Regions from separate parts of the Kitasatospora sp. NEAU-CNBT7 genome, predicted to be linked through region 3. Evidence: riboswitches for the same ligand, from Rfam matches in the RefSeq annotation. Region 3 holds a riboswitch; each other region holds the start of a gene.
The links. Region 3 has a riboswitch for cyclic di-AMP ahead of AC2TEW_RS34340 (C40 family peptidase). Riboswitches for the same ligand answer to the same signal wherever they lie in the genome.
Positions count from the first base shown of each region.

Region 1: it holds a riboswitch for cyclic di-AMP, as region 3 does, so the genes downstream of both, AC2TEW_RS06895 (glycoside hydrolase family 16 protein) here and AC2TEW_RS34340 (C40 family peptidase) in region 3, are expected to answer to the same signal.
Region 2: it holds a riboswitch for cyclic di-AMP, as region 3 does, so the genes downstream of both, AC2TEW_RS08480 (transglycosylase family protein) here and AC2TEW_RS34340 (C40 family peptidase) in region 3, are expected to answer to the same signal.
Region 4: it holds a riboswitch for cyclic di-AMP, as region 3 does, so the genes downstream of both, AC2TEW_RS08820 (LysM peptidoglycan-binding domain-containing protein) here and AC2TEW_RS34340 (C40 family peptidase) in region 3, are expected to answer to the same signal.

Region 1 is NZ_JBXQQB010000004.1:33,585-39,007, reverse strand. Features, by position in the region: gene AC2TEW_RS06910 (alpha/beta hydrolase) at 1-284, shown strand, start outside; gene AC2TEW_RS06905 (phenolic acid decarboxylase) at 288-617, opposite strand; gene AC2TEW_RS06900 (MerR family transcriptional regulator) at 744-1,586, shown strand; cyclic di-AMP (ydaO/yuaA leader) riboswitch at 1,910-1,991, shown strand; gene AC2TEW_RS06895 (glycoside hydrolase family 16 protein) at 2,017-3,213, shown strand; gene AC2TEW_RS06890 (hypothetical protein) at 3,217-3,720, opposite strand; gene AC2TEW_RS06885 (antibiotic biosynthesis monooxygenase) at 3,801-4,103, shown strand; gene AC2TEW_RS06880 (IclR family transcriptional regulator) at 4,144-4,938, opposite strand; gene aceB (malate synthase A) at 5,129-5,423, shown strand, end outside.
Region 2 is NZ_JBXQQB010000005.1:13,044-18,466, forward strand. Features, by position in the region: gene AC2TEW_RS08475 (G8 domain-containing protein) at 1-2,141, opposite strand, end outside; cyclic di-AMP (ydaO/yuaA leader) riboswitch at 2,401-2,570, shown strand; gene AC2TEW_RS08480 (transglycosylase family protein) at 2,578-3,765, shown strand; gene AC2TEW_RS08485 (hypothetical protein) at 3,860-4,060, shown strand; gene AC2TEW_RS08490 (PP2C family protein-serine/threonine phosphatase) at 4,448-5,423, shown strand, end outside.
Region 3 is NZ_JBXQQB010000042.1:25,931-31,353, reverse strand. Features, by position in the region: gene AC2TEW_RS34350 (NYN domain-containing protein) at 1-373, shown strand, start outside; gene AC2TEW_RS34345 (C40 family peptidase) at 672-1,700, shown strand; cyclic di-AMP (ydaO/yuaA leader) riboswitch at 2,069-2,253, shown strand; gene AC2TEW_RS34340 (C40 family peptidase) at 2,264-3,346, shown strand; gene AC2TEW_RS34335 (C40 family peptidase) at 3,600-4,664, shown strand; gene AC2TEW_RS34330 (hypothetical protein) at 4,685-5,423, shown strand, end outside.
Region 4 is NZ_JBXQQB010000005.1:89,704-95,126, forward strand. Features, by position in the region: gene AC2TEW_RS08805 (MFS transporter) at 1-1,189, shown strand, start outside; gene AC2TEW_RS08810 (SDR family NAD(P)-dependent oxidoreductase) at 1,214-2,098, opposite strand; gene AC2TEW_RS08815 (MarR family winged helix-turn-helix transcriptional regulator) at 2,194-2,688, shown strand; cyclic di-AMP (ydaO/yuaA leader) riboswitch at 3,034-3,186, shown strand; gene AC2TEW_RS08820 (LysM peptidoglycan-binding domain-containing protein) at 3,191-4,234, shown strand; gene AC2TEW_RS08825 (AEC family transporter) at 4,350-5,330, shown strand.

The DNA of each region.
Region 1 (5,423 bases), on a different contig from region 3:
CCACCGGGGACCTGTTCCGCGGGAGCGCCCGCCGCCGCGACGAGGCCGACCTGCTGTGGCGGCTGCGCAACCTGCCGCCGCCCGGGGTGGCGGTGCTGCTGGCCGGGGCCGAGCGGGGGGACGGGGACTACGCCGCGGACACCCGGGCGTTCGCCGCCGCGGCCCGCGCGCCGCTCTCCCTGGCGACCGCGACGGTGCCCGAGGGCGGGCACAACTTCCGGACCTGGAGCACGCTGCTGCCGCCCGCGCTGGAGTGGCTCTCGGGGCGCCTGCGGGCCGGCTGAGGCTCAGCCGACCGGCTGCAGCTTCCCGGTGTGCAGCTCGCCGACGCGGCCGCCCTCGCCCTCGTACGTCCAGAAGACCCGGACGGTGAGCGTGGTGAGGTCCATCACATGGCTGACCGTGATGCCGCTCTGCTCGGTCCAGCTGACGAAGTACACCTGCGGGCCGACCTCGGCGACGTGCAGCCGGACGTCCTCCCACTGGCCGGCCGACTCGCCGAGGCCCTCCCAGCGCAGCCTGGTCCCGTCGGCGGAGTAGGAGTTGCGGAAGGCGGCACCGTTGTCGACGTCGAACAGGTAGGTGCGTCCGGCGAAGCCAGGCAGTGGCGCGGTCATCTCGGGTGCTCCTGGGAACGGTCGCGGCGGCCGCGGCCGGTGCTCCGGCCGCACCCCCCAACCTAGCGGACCGCCGGCGGCCGGCGGCTTGAGGTTCCCGCGGGGGAAGGTCCTAGATTCGTCGGCGTGACGGACCAGAGCGAGCACCTGCTCACCATCGGCGCGATGGCGCGCCGCACCGGCCTGACCGCCAAGGCGCTGCGCCACTACGACCGGGTCGGCCTGCTGCGCCCCGCCGAGGTGGACCCGGACACCGGCTACCGGTACTACCGGGCCGGGCAGGTGCCGGCGGCGCGCCTGGTACGGGCGCTGCGCGCGGTCGACCTGCCGCTGGAGCAGGTCGGCGAGTGCCTGGCCGCGGGCGGCGAGGCCGAGCTGGTGCAGCGGGTGCTGGCCGGGCACCGGCGGCGGCTGCAGGCGCGGCTCGACCGGCTGCGCGGGGCCGTCCACCGGACGGATCATCTGATCGAGGAAGGGATCGGCACGGTCATGGGCGAATCAGTACGGGCGGTCGACGCGGGCGACGAGCGGCAGCTCGCGGTGGACCTGTTCAACGGCGTCTGGCGGCTGCTGGAGCAGGAGGACCGCTCCGCGGCCGACGACGACCGGATGGTGCACATGGCGCACGCCTCGCGGTACCACTGGGGGCAGGTCGGCGCGCCGGTCAACCTCGGCCGCGGGGAGTGGCAGTGCTCCCGGGTGTACGCCGTGCTGGGCCGGGCGGAACCCGCCCTGCACCACGCCCGGCGCGCACTGGAGCTCTGCCGGGAGCACGGGATCGGCGACTGGGACCTGGCCTTCGCGTACGAGGCGCTGGCCCGCGCGGCGGCGGTGGCGGGCGAGCCGGAGCAGGCCCGCGCCTGGACCGAGCAGGCGCTGGCCGCCGCCGAGGAGATCGCCGGGCCGGAGGACCGCGAGCTGGTGCTGGCGGACCTGGAGAGCATCCCCGGGCAGCCCCGGTTCTGGTGACCGCACGGCCGGGGCCGCGGCCGCAGTGGCTGCCGCAGTGACCGGGACGGCGGCCGGTGCGGTGGCCGGGCGGGCCTGTGAGGGACGTCTCGTTGTCGGTGCACGACCCATCTGCCTAGCCTGCACGGGATGCCCGGCTGGGCAGACCCGCGGTCGGGACGCCGAGTCCTGTCCACCCGACGGCGGTCACCCGATCACCTCCTGGACAGGAGCGGGGGAACCAGGTTTGTTGCCGTCGCGCCCCCGCTCCCACCGGAGCCGGGCGCACGGCTGGGGCGCATGTGCAGAGTCGCGTCGGCTGAGCCCGGCGTCGCGGACCCGGCGGGACTCTGCAGACGCGCCCAGGGGTGAAGCCGCTCCCCACCGGCGGCCGGGCAGCCTCGTGCCCGAACCCGACAGCTAACCTCGCAGGCGTCGCAGAGGATCCCCCATGCGACTTTCGCCCACCCCGGCCCGCCTCGGCCTGCTCGCCGGCGCGACCGTCCTCGCCGGCGTCCCGCTGGTCGGCCAGGCCTCGGCCGCCACCCCCACGGTGACCCAGGACAGGCTCTCCCCGACCGCCATGGCGGCCGACACCGCCGCCAAGGCGACGCTCACGGTGCACTCCTCCGCGTGCTTCACCGCCAAGACGCTCGGTGTCGGCGTCCGTGACGCGGCCGGCCACAACCTGGACTTCCCCGGCAACGCGAGCAACGTGCAGATCTGCCCGGCCGGTGTCACCTTCACCAGCGCCGCCCGCACCCTGCCGGCCGGCACCTACACCCAGTTCGGGTTCTGGCAGGACTCCGCCAACGCCTGGCACAACCTGCCCTCGCAGACGCTGACCGTCGGCGGCTCGGCCACCCCCGCGCCGGCCCCGACGCCCACCCCGACGCCCACCCCCACCCCGACGCCGACCCCGACGCCGACGCCGGCCCCCACCCCGGCGCCCGGCACCGGATCACCGGTCCCCGGCAAGGCGCTGACCTGGTCCGACGAGTTCGACAGCCTCAACACCACCCGCTGGACCACCGACAAGAGCAGCTCGTACAAGTACGGCAACCACAACCCGGACGACAACAAGCTCGACTGGCTGAGCAAGAACGGGGTCAGCGTCTCCGGCGGCGTCGCCACCTTCACCGCCAAGCCGGGCGCCAACAAGCTGGAGAACGGCAAGCAGTCCTGGGACACCGGGCTGCTCACCACCGAGTACTCCGGCGAGGGCTTCCAGGTGAAGACCGGCGACTACGCCGAGACCCGGGTCAAGCTGCCCTCCGGCGGCGGCGCCTGGCCGGCCCTGTGGACCTGGAAGAACGGCAACGGGGAGATCGACTCCTTCGAGTACCACCCCGACAACCCGAACCTGCTGGAGCTGACCAACCACGTCAAGTCCGGCTCGAAGTACTACACCGACGCCAACGCCGTGGCCAAGGACAAGTGGGTCACCATCGGCACCTACTACGGCGCCAACTCGGTCGACTGGTACGTCAACGGCGTGAAGGTGTTCTCCGACAACACCGGCGTCGGCGCCAACTGGTCCGCGTACCTGATCCTCAACCTGTCGCTGAGCGCCGGCCAGTACCACCCGGCGCCCACCGGCACCGCGCCGATCACGTTCGCCGCGGACTACGTGCGGGTCTACCGCTGACCGTCACGGTGACACGCTCAGCGTGAACGGGGTGCCGTCGTCCGCAGCGTCGCGGTCGTCGGCACCGGTCACCAGCAGGTGCCCCTCGGCCCGTGTGCCGGGGGGCACCTCGCGTGCCACCCGGACCGGTGCCAGCACGGTCGCGCTGCGCCCGGCGGGCAGCCCCGCCGGGAAGGTGCAGCGCAGCAGGCGCACGCCGGGCCCGGTGGTGCAGGACTCCGGGAAGTACGGGCCCTCGAAGGCGAAACCGGGCGGCAGCTCGGCCAGGACGGTGAACGCCGAGGCGGTGCGGTCCGGACCGCCGTTGGCGACGAAGCCGTGCAGGGCGGTGCTGCCGCCGGGCGGCGCCGGGTCCGGGTCGAGCCGGACCACCCGCAGGTCCGCGCCGTCCGCCACCGGGACGGCCGGGACGGCCCCCAAGGCCCCCAAGGCCCCCAGGGCCCCGGACAGGGCCAGCAGCACCGCGGCCGACCTGCCCGCCGCCCGCCGGCCCGCGCTCTCGGACATGTCGTACCCCTCCGCCGTCCGTCCTCTGGCCGATACTCACAGTAGCGACCGATGGCGGAACGAGAGCGGAGGAGGCACGGGTGTCCGAGCAGGTGCTGAGCGAGGTGAGCGGCCGGATCGCCGAGGACCGGGAGGCCGGGTTCGTGGCGTCGTACCGGACCCTGGTCACCGCCGAGCTGCCCGACGGGCTGCTGCGGACGGAACTGCTGCGCGGGCCGGACCGGCACTGGCGGGTGCAGAGCCTGTGGCGGGACCTGGCCGCGCTGGAGGCGGTACGGGCGGACCCCAGGATGGCCGCCGCGCCCCGGCTGTTCCGTGAGGCCGGTACCGAGCCCGACCTGGCGGTCTACGTGCTCACGGCCACCGCGGTCCGGCCCGGCTGAGCCCGGCCCGGCCGGCCCCGGGCGGCCCTCGGACGGGCCGTCAGGGGGCGAGTACCTGCCCGAGCCGCAGGGCGATCTGACGCATCACCGGTACCAGGGCGGCACTGCCGGCCGCCGCCTCCAGCGCCCTGATCCGCGCCTCCGGCCCGGACACCGACAGGGCGGTCGGGGTCGGCGCGCCGGGTACCGCGACGGCGATGCAGCGCACGCCGATCTCCTGCTCCTGGTCGTCGACCACGTAGCCGGCCTCGCGGGCGTGCGCGAGCTGGGCGATCAGCTCCTGGGGGTCGGTGACGGTGTACGGGGTGTGCGACTGCAGCGGCTGCGGGCCGAGCAGGGCGCGGGTCTCCTCCTCGGGCAGCTGGGCGAGCAGCGCCTTGCCGACGCCGGTGCAGTGCGGCTGCACCCGGCGGCCGACCTCGGTGAACATCCGCATCGAGCGGCGGGACTGCACCTGGCCGACGTAGACCACCTCGCCGCCCTCCAGCACCGCCAGGTTCGCGGTCTCGCCGGTGGCCTCCATCAGCTCGGCCAGGTACGGGCGGGCCCAGCTGCCGAGCAGCCGGCCGGAGGTCTCGCCGAGCCGGATCAGCCGGGGGCCGAGGGTGTAGCGGCGGGCGGTGTCCTGGCGGACATACCCCTGCTGGACGAGGGTACGGATCAACCGGTGGATGGTGGGCATCGGCAGGCCGGAGGTGGTGGACAGTTCGCTCAGGGTGGCGATGCCGCCCGAATCGGCGAGCGCTTCCAGCAGCTGGAAGGCGCGCTCGACGGACTGCACGCCACCGGCGGCTCGCTCGGTGCCTGTCGGTGCTTCGGCGGGGGTGCTGGCCACCGGCGTTCCCTTCACTGTCGCGGGAGGAGTAGAGTCCCAGCGATCTAGCTCAACAAACCGTTGAAATTCTGTATCGCGGAAACTAGTCTCCACCCTACAGAACGAAACCCGCCGGTAGGTGGGTTCGGATCTGGGAAGTTCCCACCGGAGCTCCCCAAGCTTTCACAACCGTCCAAGGAGTGTCCTGCCCATGGGTGCAGATCAGGGACCTGACGGCGTTTCCCCCGCCGCCCCGGTCGTCACTGTCGCCGGTCCGCGCGTTCCCCGCGCCGAGGAGGTGCTCACCCCGGAGGCGGTCGCCTTCGTCGTCGGCCTCCACCGTGCCTTCGAAGGTCGCCGGCAGGAGCTCCTGACCCGACGAAAGACCCGCCGTGCCGAGATCGCCGAGGCCGGGACGCTGGATTTCCTGCCCGGGACCGCAGCGGTCCGGGCCGGGGACTGGCAGGTTGCTCCCGCCCCCCGCGCGCTCCAGGACCGCCGGGTGG
Region 2 (5,423 bases), on a different contig from region 3:
GCGTCGGCGAGCCGGACGGACGGGGTGACGGGCTGGCGCGGGCCGTCCGGGACGTCGGCCGGGGTGGTGGAGGCGTTCCATGCCGGGGCCGCGGCGACGCCCTGGGACTTGTTCAGCTCGACCGCCTGGGCGTCCCCGGCCTTGCGCAGCACGATCCGCTTGGGGGTCGGCGACTCGGGGTCGAGCCACACCTCGTTGCCGCTGAACGAGCAGTCCAGCACCTGGATGTCGTCCGGCTGCCCGTCGGTGGTGGCCCGGAAGGCGACCCCGGCCTTGCGGTAACCGGTCATCCGGCAGCGGCTGATCGTCACCGGCACACCGGCCAGCTGGTGCTTGAGGGTGGAGACCGCGTAGTCGGACTGGCCGGCCGCGTCGATCAGCAGCCCGTCGAAGACGGTGCCCTTGTCCCGGCCGAGCGCGTGCACGGCGATGCCGCCGGCCGCGTTGCCGTACAGCACGCTCGAGGTGTAGTCGAAGTCGTTCAGGTAGGCGCCGTGCTCGATGCCCCAGCCGCCGTTGTGGTACGCGACGAACTGACCGACCGTGTGGTGGTGCTGGGCGTTGAGCCAGACGAAGATGCCGTTCTCCAGGTTGTTGTGCGCCAGGCAGCGTTCGAAGGTCCACACCCCCTCGCTGGTCTCCGGCCACTCGTAGCCGGAGGCGCCGGTGGCGCCCTGCACGCCGACCGCCACGCAGCCGGTCGCCTTGCTGCCGCTGCCCGCGCCGAGGCTGAAACCGGTCAGCCGGTAGCCGCGCGGGTTGGGCTCGAAGACCGTCCGGGAGGCGACGCAGGAGTCGTAGACGATGTCGTCGGAGGGGCCCTGCGGGGTGCGGGTGTCCTGCGGGCCGTCCCACCAGTAGGCGTCCTCCCAGGTGTTGTGGCTGATGCAGCTGCGGAAGGTGACGCCGTGGCTCATGTGCGGGACGAAGGCGTGGTTGCCCGCGTCGCGGACCACCACGCCCTGCACCACGGTCCCCCGGGACGCGTCGGCGAGCATGTGGAAGTGCAGCCCGTACCGGCCGAGCACCGGGTCGGTGACGGGCTTTCCGTTCCACTGCTCCTTGCCGTTGGTGCGCGGGCCGAGCCAGCGCAGCGCGGCGTGCCGGACGTCCGCGCGGCGGGAACTGGTGAGGTGGATGTGGGCCCGGCCCTGTTCGGTGCCCTCGACCCGGACGTTGCGGGTCAGGTTGAGGACCTCGGCGCCGACGGTGACGCCCGCGCCGACCGCGACCCGGGGGTGGGCGTACTTCAACGGACCGTCAAGGACGACCGTCGCGCCCTTGACCTGACGGACCGTGCGCAGGTCGTACTGGGCGGAGAAGTCGTCACCGCTGTCGGGGGCGGCGGTCGGGGTGACGGCCAGTTCGTCGCCCACCTGCCAGCCGGCGGGGGCGGCCGCGAGGGTGATGCTGGTGTCGCCGGCCTTGAGCGCACCGGCGGCCCGGACCCAGGCGGTCCGGGCGGCGCCGTCCAGCCGCAGGTAGCCGGCGCCGGTCACCCACAGGCCGGTGTCGGTGTCGACGACGGTCATGCCGCCGCCCTGGAAACGGCGCTCGTCGACCCCGGGGAACCTGACCGTGTGCACCACCGCGTCGGCGGGGGACGCACTCAGGGTGCCGCGGACCTCGATGTTGCCCGCCGAGCTGAGCGTGAGGTTCTTGTCCTTGGCGAAGACCAGCGAGCCGGCCGGCTCGATCACCAGGGACCCGACGGTGGCGTCGGTGTCCAGCAGCACCTGGTCGGTGATCCGCACCGCGCTCTTCGGGCCGGGGACGCTGCCGCCCCAGCCGGCCGGGTCGGACCAGCGGCGGCCGCCCTCGGCGACGGTCGGCGGCGGCTGTTCGGAGGGCGGCGGCGCCGAGGCCGCGGGCGACGGGGTGCCGTGCTGGTGTCCGCTCGCGGTAGGCGGGGCGGCGGTCCGGCCGGGGCCGGGGCGGCGGGCCCCGACCGGACTCTGCCGGACCGCCTCCTCGCCCGCGACCGCGGCGACGATGCCGACGGCCCCCCAGATCAGCAGCGCACGGCGGCTGCTCCCGGCGGGCCGCTTGGGCGCGCCGCGGTGCGAATGGGGCCGGCGGGCGGGGGCCGGCTGCTCCCCGCCCTCGCCCGGCGGCTGCGGCGGTCTCTGCTCTGGCTCCACGGTCGGTCGTCCCTCCCGGGCCGCAGGTCCGGCCCTGTCGACTGCAGCATAGGCAAGTCCCCATCCGTTAAAGGCTTTTGCGCGAAAGCGAGCGATTATGAACGGTCCGGGCGAGGTTTATCGATCATGAAGGCCATGCGCGGGCGATGTGACGACGCTCACACATATTTGCGGTTTCAACTTATCTCTGCCTAATGTCCTCCCACGTTCGTGGTCACACGGACCCAGCCACCCGGAACGCCGAGTCCTGCCGCCGGGTGCGCTGGCAGTGCCGAAAACGCACCGCGGCAGGAGCGGGGGAACCAGGTAGGTCGCCCGGAAGCGGTACGCCAGTACCAGGACCGGGCTTGGGGTGAAGCCGTGCTCAGCGCGGCCGGGCAACTCCAGCCCGAATCCGACAGCTCACCTCGTAGGCGTGGGAGAGGAACGCGTCTTCATGCTGCCCATCAGCGCCTCCAAGCGTGCCCGTCGCATCATCGCCACCACCGGTGTGGTCGGCATCGGTCTCACCATCCCCTGCCTGACCGCCGGTTCGGCCTCCGCCGCCTCCGTCGCCACCTGGGACAAGGTCGCCCAGTGCGAGTCCTCCGGCAACTGGAGCATCAACACCGGCAACGGCTTCTACGGCGGTCTGCAGTTCACCTCCAGCACCTGGGCCGCCTTCGGCGGTACCTCGTACGCCGCCCGCGCCGACCTGGCCACCAAGGACCAGCAGATCGCCGTCGCCGAGAAGGTGCTCGCCTCCCAGGGCCCCGGCGCCTGGCCGGTCTGCTCGGTCCAGGCCGGTCTGACCAAGGGCGGCGAGGCCCCGCAGATCAACACCGGTGCCGCCGCGAGCGCCCCGGCCGCCACCGCCGCCAAGCCGGCCGCCCCGGCCGCCGCCCCGAAGCCCGCCGCCGCGCCGAAGCCGGCCGCGCAGCAGGCCGCCCCCCAGCAGGACACCCACCAGTGGGCGGGCAAGCAGTGGGACGGCAAGCAGTGGAACGGCCACCAGGGCGCCCACGACTACACCGTCCGGGCCGGTGACTGGCTGTCCCAGATCGCCGAGAAGAACCACGTCCAGGGCGGCTGGGAGAAGCTCTACGAGCTGAACAAGTCGGTCCTCACCGAGGGCGCCGACGTCATCTACCCGGGCCAGCACCTGAGCCTGGGCGACGACACCGCCACCGCCGCGCCGGCCGCCCCGGCCGCCGCGCCGAAGCCGGCCACCGCCGCCCCGGCCGCGGCCACCGCCGCCAAGCCCGCCGCCGCCACCCAGGCGACCGGCTCCAAGGCCGCCGCGATCAACTTCGCGCTGTCCAAGGTCGGCCAGGCCTACGTCTACGGCGGCAGCAGCGACGGCGGCTGGGACTGCTCCGGCCTGACCCAGGCCGCGTACCGTCAGGCCGGCGTCTCGCTGCCGCGCGTCGCCGCCGACCAGGCGGACACCACCACCCGGGTCTCGCTCGACTCCCTCCAGCCGGGCGACCTGCTGTTCTGGTCCAACAACGGCAGCAACTCGGGCGTCTACCACGTCGCCCTGTACGTGGGTGACGGCAAGTACGTCGAGGCCGCCAACCCGCGTGCGGGTGTCCGGGTCGAGACCATCGCCGACTACGCGCCGGACTTCGCCGGCCGGATCTGATCGGGGATCCACCGGGCCGCAGCCCTCGGAGACCTTCCAGGTTCCGGGGGCGGCGGCCTAGGCTACGGCGAGTCGACTCCGAGGAGCGCCCGCCATGGCCAAGGTCACCATCACCCTCGACGCCGATCTCGCGATCGAGGTGATGCTCCAGTCCGGCACGAGGAATCCGCAGGACGCGGTCGAGCTGATCGTCCGTGACTACCTCGACCGCACCCGGCGCACCGAGGCGCGGACCGGCGACGCGGCCGACCAGCAGCGCCTGAACCACCGCAGGCCGGTCGTCGAGGAGGGCTGAGGAGCCGGACCCGACGCCCTCACCCCCGAAGACGTGCGTGACGGCCCGGAGACCTCCCGTCCCCGGGCCGTTCGCCGTACCCGGACCGGGCCGGTCCCCGGGCCTGTCCGACCGTCCGCGGCGGATCGGCGTGCGGCCCCGCCGGCTCCACCGGCCCCGGGGCGGAGAGGGTGCCCCCCATGCGCGGCGGCCCGGCCGGTCACGCCGGACAGCAGCCCTCGTACCGGGTGGAATCGGGCGATCCACCGAGGCTCCGGACGGGCTCCCGGCGCCGGACCCCGGCGGGAACGGCCCGACGGCCCCTGGCGTGCCGCCACCGGGTGGGCCGGGCGCCCGGCGGCTAGAGTCGGGGCAGATGGCCCACCGGACGGGGGATCGTGATCGCCCATGGCGTCGACTTCCACGCAGTGGCCCCGCTACGTGCGGGCGGCCCCGTGGGCGCTGGTGGTCGCGGGCCTGGTCTGGGACTCGCTCTCCCCCGCCGACTACTGGGGCGACCCGATGGTGGCGGCCGCCTCGGTGCTCGCCGGGGCGCTGCTGTCACTGCGCGACACCGTCGCGGTCGGCGCCGCCGTCCTGGTCGGGATCCTGGTGCTGACCGTGCTGGACGGTTCGGTCGGCACCACCGCCGGCTACCTGGAGCTGGCCAACACCGCGTTCGCCGCCCTGATCGGGATCTGGGTCAACCGGGTGGTGGCCCGGCACGGCCGCCGTCTGCAGGCGGTCCGCTCGGTGGCGGAGACCGCCCAGCGCGCGGTGCTGCCCGCACCGCCGGCCAGGGTCGGCCGGCTGGAGGTGGCCGCCCGCTACCGCGCCGCCCACACCGACGCACTGATCGGCGGTGACGCGTACGCGCTGCAGCGGACCCCGTTCGGGGTGCGGGCGCTGATCGCGGACGTCCGGGGCAAGGGGCTGCCTGCGGTGGCCGCCGTCTCGGTGCTGCTGGGCGCGTTCCGGGAGCACGCCGACGGCCTGCCCGATCTCGGCGCGGTCGCCGACGGCCTGGAGCACTCGCTGACCCGGGAGGCCGCCGAGGCGACCGAGGAACTGCGGATGGAGGGCTTCATCACCGCGCTGCTGGTGGAGTTCACGCCCGGGCCGGGCGGGCTGCGGCTGCTGAACTGCGGGCACCCCGGGCCGTACCTGCTGTCCGCCGACGGCTCCCGGGTGCGGCGGCTCGACGCCCGCGAGCCGGGGCTGCCGCTGGGGATGGGCGGACTCGGGGCCGGGCGCCCGGCGGTCGAGGAGTGGCCGTTCGCTGCCGGGGACACCCTGCTGCTGGTGACCGACGGGGTGACCGAGGCGCGGGACGCCGCCGGACGGTTCTACGACCCGGCTCGGCGGCTGGCGGGCCGGGGCCCGT
Region 3 (5,423 bases):
CCACCTGGTGGTGGACGGCTACAACGTGACCAAGTCCGGCTACCCGGCGCTGCCGCTGGAGCAGCAGCGGATGCGGCTGCTCGGCGGGCTGGCGATGCTGGCGCAGCGCACCCAGGCCGAGGTGACCTGCGTGTTCGACGGGCAGGACCTGGACGTGCCGGTGATGATGGCGCCGCCGCGGGGGGTGCGGGTGCGGTTCAGTCGGACCGGGGAGACCGCGGACGAGCTGATCCGCCGTCTGGTCCGGGCGGAGCCGCAGGGGCGTCCGGTGGTGGTGGTGTCCACCGACAAGGAGGTCGCGGAGGGCGTGCGCAAGGCCGGCGCACGCCCGGTGGCCTCGGTGCTGCTGCTGAACCGGCTGGCCCGGGCGTAGCGTCCCCTCCCGGCGGGCGGGCGGGGACGCCGGTCGGGTGCCCGGGATCTCGCCGGGCGGGTGCCCGGGGGCCCGCCGGTCGGGTGTCCGGGGGCTGCCGGGCGTCAATCGGGCTGAGCGGCCGTCACCCGTGCGTGGCCAGGATGTGTCGGCGGCGTGAACGGCCCTGGCGGGTAGGAAGTTCGTTCCGATAGGGGAGTGGCGCCGGAGCTTGATCTTCACTAGGGTCTGGCGTCAAACCTATATTCCGGACTTTCGCTCGTTCGGGTGAGTCCAGCAGGAAGAAGGAGCTACCCCCTTGGCCTCCCACCGCCGTCCTAAGCAGCCGAGCCGTGCGCGGGTGACCGTGCTGACCGCTGCCGCAGCGACCGCGGTCGCCCTGTCCGCCCAGGTCAGCGCCCACGCGGCGCCCGCCAAGCCGAACAAGGACGAGGTCAAGGCGCAGGTCGACAAGCTGCTCGACGAGCAGGAGCAGGCCGCCGAGCGCTACAACGGCGCCAAGGAGCGGGCCGACCAGCTGCGCAAGCAGGCCGACCAGCTCCAGGACCAGGTCGCCCGCGGCCAGGGCCAGATGACCGAGCTGGCCTCCGGGCTGGCCGCGGTGGCCGGGCAGGAGTACCGCTCCGGCGGTGTCGACCCGTCGATGCAGCTGATGCTCTCCGCGGACCCGGACGGCTACCTCGCCCAGGCCTCCAGCTTCGAGCAGGCCGCCAGCACCCAGGCGGACACCCTGAAGTCGCTGAAGGACCAGCAGCGCCGGCTGGACCAGCAGAAGCAGGAGGCCGCGACCGTCCTCGCCGAGCTGGACCGCTCCACCCAGGCGCTGAACGACGCCAAGGCCGAGGTGCAGTCGAAGCTCCAGGACGCGCAGAAGCTGCTCAGCCAGCTGAGCGCCGCCGACCGGGCCGCCGTGCTCGGTGACAAGGCCTCCCGCAGCGACTCCCGGTTCGACCTCAGCAACCTTCCCCCGGCGAGCGGTTACGCCGCGGCCGCGGTCGCCGCCGCGATGAGCAAGCAGGGTTCGCCGTACGTCTGGGGCGCCACCGGCCCGAGCAGCTTCGACTGCTCCGGCCTGATGGTCTGGGCCTACGCCAAGGCCGGCGTCTCGCTGCCGCGCACCTCGCAGAGCCAGGCCACGGTCGGCGTCAACGTCGGCACCAACATCGCCAACGCCCAGCCCGGCGACCTGGTCATCTACCACAGCGACGCGCACCACGTCGGGATGTACATCGGCAACGGCCTGGTGGTGCACGCCCCGCACACCGGTGACGTGGTGAAGGTGATGAAGGCCGACGCGATGCCGATCAAGACGATCCGCCGGGTCTGACACCCTGTCCCATATCGGACATTCGGTGTCACTCGGGATGAACTGACGCCGCTGCAGCTCTCCATGGACGCCCGGACGGGTCGAGATCGCGCTGTGATCTCCGACACGTCCGGGTGTCCCATTATCCGGCCATATTCGTAATACTTATCGGCCGAGCGTAGATGTCCCGTCACTGTCGGTCGTAATCACAATCGAACTTAGCCAGAATTACGACTTTTTTCTGACAACGATTTGAACGGATCACGGATGGGTTACTAGGGTCATCCCACGGACCGCCGCCCAGTCGTCCATCCAACCCGGGTGGCAACGGTGGTCGCCGCCGAGTCCGAGACGCAGCTGGGCAGTTCGACTGCCCACGGGGAAGCCCCTGACGGGGGTCGCTGTCGATCGGAGCCGGGGAACCACGTTCCTCGGGGTGAATCGGCGCCAGGTCGGCCGCCACGGCGGCGCGCGGAGGTCCGCGTGCCGGACGGGTGGCCGGTGAGGCGTCGTAGGGCGTCTCTTCCGGCCCGAACCCGTCAGCTCACCCGGTAGGCGGTGTGAGGGAGAAGGAGTCCGCCTTCGTGGCGTCCCATCGTCGTCCCAAGCCTGCCGGCCGGGCCCGTGTCTCGATCCTGACGGCTGCCGCCGCCACCGCGGTGGCCCTGTCCTCGCAGGCCGGCGCGCACGCCGACCCGGCCCCCAGCAAGGACCAGGTCAAGCAGCAGGTCGACACGCTCAACGAGCAGGCCGAGGTCAAGACCGAGGAGTACAACGCCGCGGTCGAGAAGGAGCAGGGGCTGCAGAAGCAGGTCTCCCAGCTCCAGGACCAGGTCGCGCGGCAGCAGGCCGAGGTGAGCACCATTCAGGGCAGCCTGGGTGAGATCGCCGCCGAGCAGTACCGCACCGGCGGGATCCCGCAGACCGTGCAGCTGATGCTGTCGGCCAGCCCGGACTCCTTCCTCGGCCAGGCCGGGGCGATGAACCAGGTCGGCAGCTCCCAGGCCGACGTGCTGAAGTCCTTCAAGGGCGAGCAGGCCAAGCTCGACCAGCAGAAGGCCGAGGCCGAGCAGAAGCTCGCCGAGCTGGACTCCACCACCCAGCGGCTGAAGGCCGACAAGGAGGAGATCCAGGGCAAGCTGGCCCAGGCCCGCAACCTGCTCGACTCGCTCACCCAGAAGGAGCGCGACGAGCTCGCCGCGGCCGAGGCCAAGGCCGCCGCCGACGCGAAGGCCAAGGCGACCGGCGGTCAGAGCACCGAGCGGGCCTCCCGCGACGCGGCCCGCACCGACGTGGCCGTCAACGTGCCGGCCGGCTCGCACGCCGCCGCCGCCATCGCGGCCGCCCAGTCCAAGCTCGGCACGCCGTACTCCTACGGCGCGGCCGGCCCCGACAGCTTCGACTGCTCGGGCCTGATGAAGTGGGCCTACGCGCAGGCCGGTGTGTCGCTGCCGCGGACCTCGCAGGAGCAGCGCAGCGCCGGGACCAACGTCGGCACCAACATCGCCAACGCCCAGCCGGGCGACCTGATCATCTACAACAGCAGCGCCAGCCACGTCGCGCTGTACGTGGGCAACGGCCAGGTCATCCACGCCCCGCACACCGGTGCCGTGGTGCGCTACGAGACGGCGACCATGAGCCCGATCAACGCGATCGTCCGCCCCTGACGCGGTCCGCACCCTTCGTCCGCCGGCCCGGCGCTCCCCGTGAGCGCCGGGCCGGCGGCGTTGTGCCCCGGGCCTGCGAGGCTTCGCGGCCTTGGGCCAGGTGTCCGATTAGTGGTCAAATATTCGCTACTGGAGGGGTTTGGACTAGATCGCCGTGACTCGCTAACGTCTGCCCCCGGACCTCCGCGAGGACGGCCGCCCCCGCCCGGGGCGGCGGCGGTGGCCCGGCCCGAGGAACGGGAGTCGCCGCCGCATGACCGTGCACCGCCGTCCCCACCTGCCGGGCGTCCGGCGGCTCGCCCGCGCGCTGGCCGTCACGGCCGCGACCACCACCGCCCTCGGCGTGACGGTCGCCGGCAGCGCCCGGGCGCTGCCCGGGCCGCCCGCCGAGCCGGTCGCCAAACAGGACGTCAAGGCCCAGGTCGACCGGCTCTACGACGAGGCCGAGCAGGCCAGCCAGAAGTTCGAGGCCGCCCAGGAGTACCAGCAGCGGCTGCAGAACGAGACCTCGGTCCTGCAGAGCCAGGTCGCCACCGGCCAGGAGGACCTCAACCGGCTCCGGCAGGACCTCGCCGCCCTGGCGGGTGCCGAGTACCGGGCCGGCGGGATGGACCCCGGCGTCCGGCTGATGCTCGACTCCGACCCCGACGCGTACCTGGCCGGGGCCAGGGCGCTGGACCAGGCCGCCCAGCGGCAGAACGACACCCTGCGCCTGGTGCTCGACCGCCAGCGCCGGCTCGACCAGCGCCGCTCCGAGGTCGGCGCCAAGCTCGCCGAACTGGAGGAGGTCCGGCGCGCGCTGGCCCAGAGCAGGTCGGAGGTCCGCGGCCGGCTCGCCAAGGCCCAGCGGCTGCTGAACGGCCTCGGCTCCGCCGAGCGGGCCAGGATGGTCGCCGACGACGCCCGCGCCGCCGAACAGCGCGCCACCCGCGGGACCGACCGGATCGACCTCGGCGACCAGCCGCCCTCCTCCGGCCGGGCCGCCGCCGCGCTGGCCGCCGCCGTGAGCAAGATCGGATCGCCGTACGTGTACGGGTCGACCGGTCCCCGTACGTTCGACTGCTCCGGTCTGATGTACTGGAGCTGGCGGCAGGCCGGAGTGACCCTGCCCCGCACCTCGCAGGCGCAGGCCTTCGCGGGGCAGCGGATCAGCCTCGGCGAAGCACGGCCCGGAGACCTCGTGATCTTCTACAACGACATGCACCACGTCGGCATGTACGCCGGCGGCGGCGTGGTCGTGCACGCGCCGTACCCGGGCGCCCGGGTCCGCTACGAGAGCGTCAACGCGATGCCCGTCTCCGGGGTGGTACGGGTCTGAGCGGCGAGCCGGAACAGCTGGTGACCAACCTGCCCCCGGGGTCCGGGGACGGGCGGCCCGTGCTGTCCCGGCGCACCGCGCTGCTGCTCGCGGCCGGCGGCCTGGCCCAGCTCTCGCTGCCGCTGCTGCGGCCGGCCGCCCGGCCCGCGGCGGCCGTCGCGCCGGGCGCCGCACCGCTGCGCCCGGTGGTCGAGGACCTGCTCGCGCGCCGGGCGCAGGCACTGCTCGGGCTGGACCGGGCCGCGCTCGCGGCCGGCACCGCGCCCGCCGCGCAGCCGGCCCAGCAGGCCGCGCTGGACCGGCTGGCGCAGGTGCCGTTCGCCGCGCTGGCCTACCGGCTGACCGGCTTCACCGAGCCGCCGCCGGAGGCGGACCGGATCACCGTCACCGCCGAGCTCGACCACCGGCTGGCCGGGCTGGACGACCATCCGGCGACGCTGACCCGGCGGCTGGCCCTGGTCCGGCTCGCCGACGGCTGGCGGCTGGCGGAGGACGAGCCGGCCGGCGCCCCCGCGCTGTGGGACCTCGGTACGGTCCGCGCGGTGCGCGGTGCGCACTGCCTGGTGCTGGGGCTCGCCGAACAGGACCGGGTCGCCGAGCTGGCCGCCCGGGCGGACCGCGCGGTGCCGGACGTCGACGCGGTCTGGGGGGATGCCTGGGCCGGTCGGCTGCTGCTCGAACTCCCCGCCACGGAGGTCGACTTCGCCCGCGTGCTGGATGTCGCACCGGAGGCCTACCAGGGCATCGCGGCGGTCACGG
Region 4 (5,423 bases), on a different contig from region 3:
GGAGTTCCCGGCCGGACGGGAGCGCGGCACGGCGATGGGCCTGTACGGGGCCACCATCGGGGTCGCGGTGGCGGTCGGCCCGCTGGTCGGCGGCGCGCTGACCGACTGGCTGGGCTGGGAGTCGATCTTCTACCTCAACCTGCCGATCGGGGCGGCGGCGCTGCTGGTCACCTTCCTGAAGCTGCGCGAGAGCCGCGACCCCAACGCCACCCGGATCGACTGGGCGGGCGTGGTGACCTTCTCGCTCTCGCTGTTCCTGCTGGTCCTGGCGCTGGTCCGGGGCAACGCGGAGGGCTGGGGCAGCGCCCTGATCGTCTCGCTGTTCGTCGGCGCGGCGCTGCTGATGGCCGCGTTCGTGGTGGTCGAGCTGCGGGTGGCGGAGCCGATGCTGCCGCTGACGCTGTTCCGGCGCGGGGCGTTCACCGGGGTGCAGCTGGCCGCGTTCGCGGTCTCCGGCTCGCTGTTCGCGCTGTTCCTGTACCTGACCCTGTACCTGCAGAACTACCTCGGCCTGTCGCCGTTCGCGGCCGGCGTGCGGTACCTGCCGATCACCGCGCTCAGCTTCCTGGTGGCGCCGGTCGCCGGGGCGCTGCTGTCCCGGGTGCAGGCCCGGCTGCTGCTCGGGACCGGGCTCGCGGCGGTCGGCACGGGGCTGCTGCTGATGGGCGACATCCAGGCCGGCGACAGCTGGTCCACCCTGCTGAGCGGCTTCGTGGTGGCGGGCGCGGGGGTCGGCCTGATCAACCCGGTGATCGCGGACGTGGCGGTGAGCGTGGTCCCCAAGGAGCGCAGCGGGATGGCCGCCGGCATCAACGACACCTTCCGGCAGGTCGGCATCGCGGTGGGCATCGCGGTCTGGGGCGCGGTGTTCGTCGGCCGCGGCACCGAGCGGGTCCGCGAGCTGGCCGCCGGGACCCCGGCCGCCGAGGGCGGGCGGCCGCGGCAGCTGGTCGAGGCGGCCTCCTCGGGCGCGCTCGACGAGGCGGTGGCGGCGTTCCCGGAGCCGGTCCGCGGCGCGGTGGTGGACGCCGCCCGGGCCGGGTTCCTGTCCGGCCTGAACACGGTGCTGTGGATGGGCGCGGTGCTCAGCTTCGTCGGCGCCGTGCTGGCCCTGTGGCTGGTCCGGGAGAGCGAGATCGAGCGCGACCGGCCCGGGCCCGAACCGGCGCCCGCCGGCGCCGGGGGCTGAGCGGCCCCCGGCGGCGGTGGGGAGTCAGGCGATCCAGGTGCTGGTCGCGCCGAGCACGGCGGACCCGTCGAGGTCGGCCAGCTTGAGCCCGACGAAGGCCCGGGCGGCCTCGGAGGTCTGCACCCGCAGCGCCGGACGGTCAGCGCCGAGCGCCTCGACGATGGTGGCGGCGGCGCCCTCGGCGGACTGCGCGCCGTTGGCGAAGGCGGCCATGGTGCGGTCGAGGTAGCCCTTGAGGGCCGGGGCGTACGGGCCGGCGGCGCCGAGCGCGGCCTCGAGGTCGACGCCGACGTTGGCCACGAACTCGCTGGCCACGGCACCGGGCTCGACCAGGGTCACGGCGACGCCCTGGGAGGCGGCCACCGGGGCGAGCGACTCCAGGAAGCCCTCGACGGCGAACTTGGCCGCGCAGTACGCCTCGTTGAACGGCTGGCCGACCACGCCGCCGACGCTGCTCACCGCGATCAGGCGGCCGCCGGAGGCCCGCAGGTGGGGCAGCGCGGCGCGGGTGACCTCCACGACGCCGAAGAAGTTCACCTCCATCACCGCGCGGACGTCCGCGACGGCCTCCTGCTCGATGGTGCCGAGGTGGCCGGCGCCCGCGTTGTTGACCACCGCGTCCAGCCGCCCGTGCTCGGTGATCACACCGGCGACGCAGGCGGCCACCGACGCGGGGTCGGTCACGTCCAGCTGCCGTACCTGGACCAGGTCGGCCACGCCGGCCTCGGCGGCGGCCCGCTCCAGGGCGCCGGAGCGGGTGAGGTCCCGCATGGTGGCGACCACCAGCCAGCCGGCCCGGGCGGCGGCGACGGCCGCGGCCAGGCCGATGCCGGAGGAGCAGCCGGTGATCAGGACGGTCCGGTTCGGCGTGGCGGCGTTGGCGGCGTCGCGGGGGGCGGTGCTGGACATGGCGGTACCTCGTTCGGGTCGGTCGGCACAGTGACTTGCGTGTACACACACACTAATACTGTGTGCGCGCACACGCAAGGAAGTACGATGCGGTCATGACGCGCGCCGAGCTCTCCCTGGGGCCCCTGTCCGACCAGGACCACGCCTTCTACGGCCTGGTCTGGGCGGGCACCACGCTGGCCGCGCACGTGGACCGCGAGCTGACCCGCACCCACGGCCTGCCGCTGTCCTGGTTCGAGGTGATGCTCTGGCTCAACGGCCAGGCCGAGCCGGTGGCCGCCTCGGACCTCGGCGCCCGCACCATGCTCAGCCGCAGCCAGGTCTCCCGGGTGGTGGACGCGCTCGCCGCCCGCGGCCTGGTCGCCCGCAGCCCCTCCCCCTCCGACGCCCGTTCGGTGCGGATCGCCCTGACCGAGCACGGCCGGCGGACCTTCGCCGAGGCGGACGCGGCCCGCCGGGAGATCCTCCGGCCGGTGTTCGGCGGACTCCTGGACGAGACGGACATCCAGGCCCTGGAGACCGTCTGGCGCAAGCTCAAGCAGCCCTACGCCGGGAAGCGGCCGGACGGCCCGGCCCAGGCCGGGAACTGACGCAGGGGCGCGCGGAGGGCCGCCGCGCCCTCCCCGTGCCCCGGCGGGCGCTCGCGCCGGGGCGACCGACCGCGACCCGGGCTCCGGGCGGACACATGTCCCGACCGTTCCGGCGGGCTCCGGGCAGGGCCGCCCGACCGTGCGTCACCGAACCTCCGGTGCAGGTCGCGGACGGTTCCGGCACGCGCCGCATGCGGTTCCCGACCGCAGCCCCCAAGTCAACCGTGATGATTGTGTGATGCTCGGTATGCAGGCTTGTTATTGAGCTGTTGATCCCTCTAATCTCCCAGGCAGCCCGCCGCTGCGGGCGCCCGGAACGCGGCACGCCCAACCCTGCCCACCGCGCCACCGGGACGACCGGACACCCTGGGCAGGGGCGGGGGACCCAGGTTATTGCGCCGACCCCCATCGGCTCGGGGTGAAGCCGCGCCCAGCGCGGCCGGGCCACCTCCCGGCCCGAACCCGACAGCTCACCTCGCAGGCGTGCGGAGAGGGATAACTGATGGTGTTTTCGGGTTCCGGGCGTCACCGCCGTCCCACCCAGGCCGACCGCGCCGTCGCGGCCGCCGGCGTCGCCGGGGTCGGCCTCGCGCTCCCGCTGCTCACCGCGACCGGCGCGCACGCGGCACCGGCCGTGACGCCGGACACCTGGCAGGCGGTCGCCCAGTGCCAGACCGACGGGGACTGGCACGGCAACCCCGGCACCGGCACCTACGGCGGCCTCGGCCTGACCCTGCGGACCTGGGCCGCGTACGGCGGCGACGAGTTCGCCGCGCAGCCCGACCACGCCACCCCGCAGGAGCAGATCATCGTGGCCGAGCGGCTGCTCGCGGCCCGCGGCTCCAGCCTGTGGCCGACCTGCGGCCCGGCGGCCGGCCTGCCCGCCCCGGTGGCCGACACCCCGCCCGCCGCCGACCCGGCCGTGCCCAGCCTCGACGCCTCCACCCCGGTCCGGGGCGACGGCGGGTACGTCCCGCACTTCGTCCTGCCGTACCTGGAGCCCTCCGCGACCCCCGCCGTCCCCGGGACCACCGGGACCACCGGGACCACCGGCGAGCTGCCGCCCGCCGCCCCCGCCCAGCCCGGCGGCCTGCCGACCGACCTGCCCGGCGCCACGGCGCCCGGCACCACCCCGGTCGACCCCACCACGGCCGCCCCGGTCACCCCGGCCCCGACCCCGGACCCGGGCACCACCCCGGCGCCCGGCACCGGCACCGCCGCACCCACCACCTCCCCCAGCCCGGACGCCACCACCTCCCCCGGCACGGGCCTGCCGGTGCCGGGCGCCTCCGGCACCACCGCACCCGCCACCGGCGGCCAGCCGGCCACCCCGGACCCGGCCGCGGCGGCCGCCACCACCACGCCCGCCGCCGCCACCACCCCGGCGCCCGCGACCACCTACACCGTCGCCCCGGGCGACACCCTCTCCACCATCTCCAACAACCTGACCCTGGGCGGCTGGCAGCACCTCTACGACCACAACTCCCCCACGGTCGGCACCAACCCCGACCTGATCCACCCCGGACAGGTGCTCACCCTCCCCTGACCGGCCGGGGCCCGGCCCCGGCCGGCCCCACCCGAACCCCGCACCGGAGCACCGGGCACGGGCCTGGCAGACTGCTGCCGACGGCCCGTGCCCGAACGATCCCAGCCGAGGTTCCATGCAGTCCCTGCTCGCCGGTTTCGCCCCGATCTGGGTCCTCACCGCCGTCGGCCTGCTGATCGCCCGGACCGGCCTGCTCGGGGAGCAGGCCGAGACGGTGCTCGGGCGGTTCGTCTTCCATGTGGCCATGCCCGCCGCGCTGTTCACCATGCTCGCCGGGGCGCGCCCGGCGGGTCTGGTGGGCTCCGCGATGCTGGCCTTCGCCGCGGGCACGGTACTCACCGCCGGGCTGGGCTTCCTGGCGGGCCGGCTGCTGTTCCGCCGGGCCCCGGCCGACCAGGCGATCAGCGGGATGGCGGCGGGCTACGTCAACTCGGCCAACCTCGGCATCCCGGTGGCCGTCCAGGTGCTCGGTGACGCCTCGTTCGTGGCCCAGATCCTGCTGTTCCAGGTCCTGCTGGTGTCCCCGGTGATCCTCGCCCTGCTCGACGCGGGCACCGCGCGGGCCCGCGCGGCGGCCGGTGCGGGAATGCCGGGCGGCGCCGGGGCGGCGGCGCCCGGCCCGCTGCGGCGGCTGCTCACCATGCCGGTCCGCAACCCGGTCATCCTGGCCTCGGCCCTCGGCGTACTGGTCTCCGCCGCGGGGTGGCGGCTGCCGCCGTTCCTGGCCCGGCCCGGCGAACTGCTCGGCGCCGCGGCCGTCCCGACCGCCCTGCTCACCCTCGGCATGTCGCTGCACGGCCGCCGGGCCGGGGCCGGGCCCGGGCTGCGCGCGGAGGTCGGCGTGGCCGTGGTCCTGAAGACGCTGGTCCAGCCGCTGGTCGCGCTGGCGGTCGGCGGTCCGCTGCTGCACCTGCCCCGCCATCAGCTGCTGGCCGTGGTGCTCTGTTCGGCGCTGCCGACCGCCCAGAACGCCTTCGTCTACGCCCGTGAGTACGGGCTGAGCACGGCCGTGGCCCGGGACTCGGTGCTGTCCTCGACGCTGGTGTCGATGGGCACGCTCTCCCTGGTGTACCTGGCCCTCGGCCCGACGCACTGAGCCGGGCACCGCCCCGGACGGCGGGGACCCGCCTTCTTGACGAAACCATGACACTGACGGACCATCATGCTGGCGCGCGCCGCACCTCCTCCC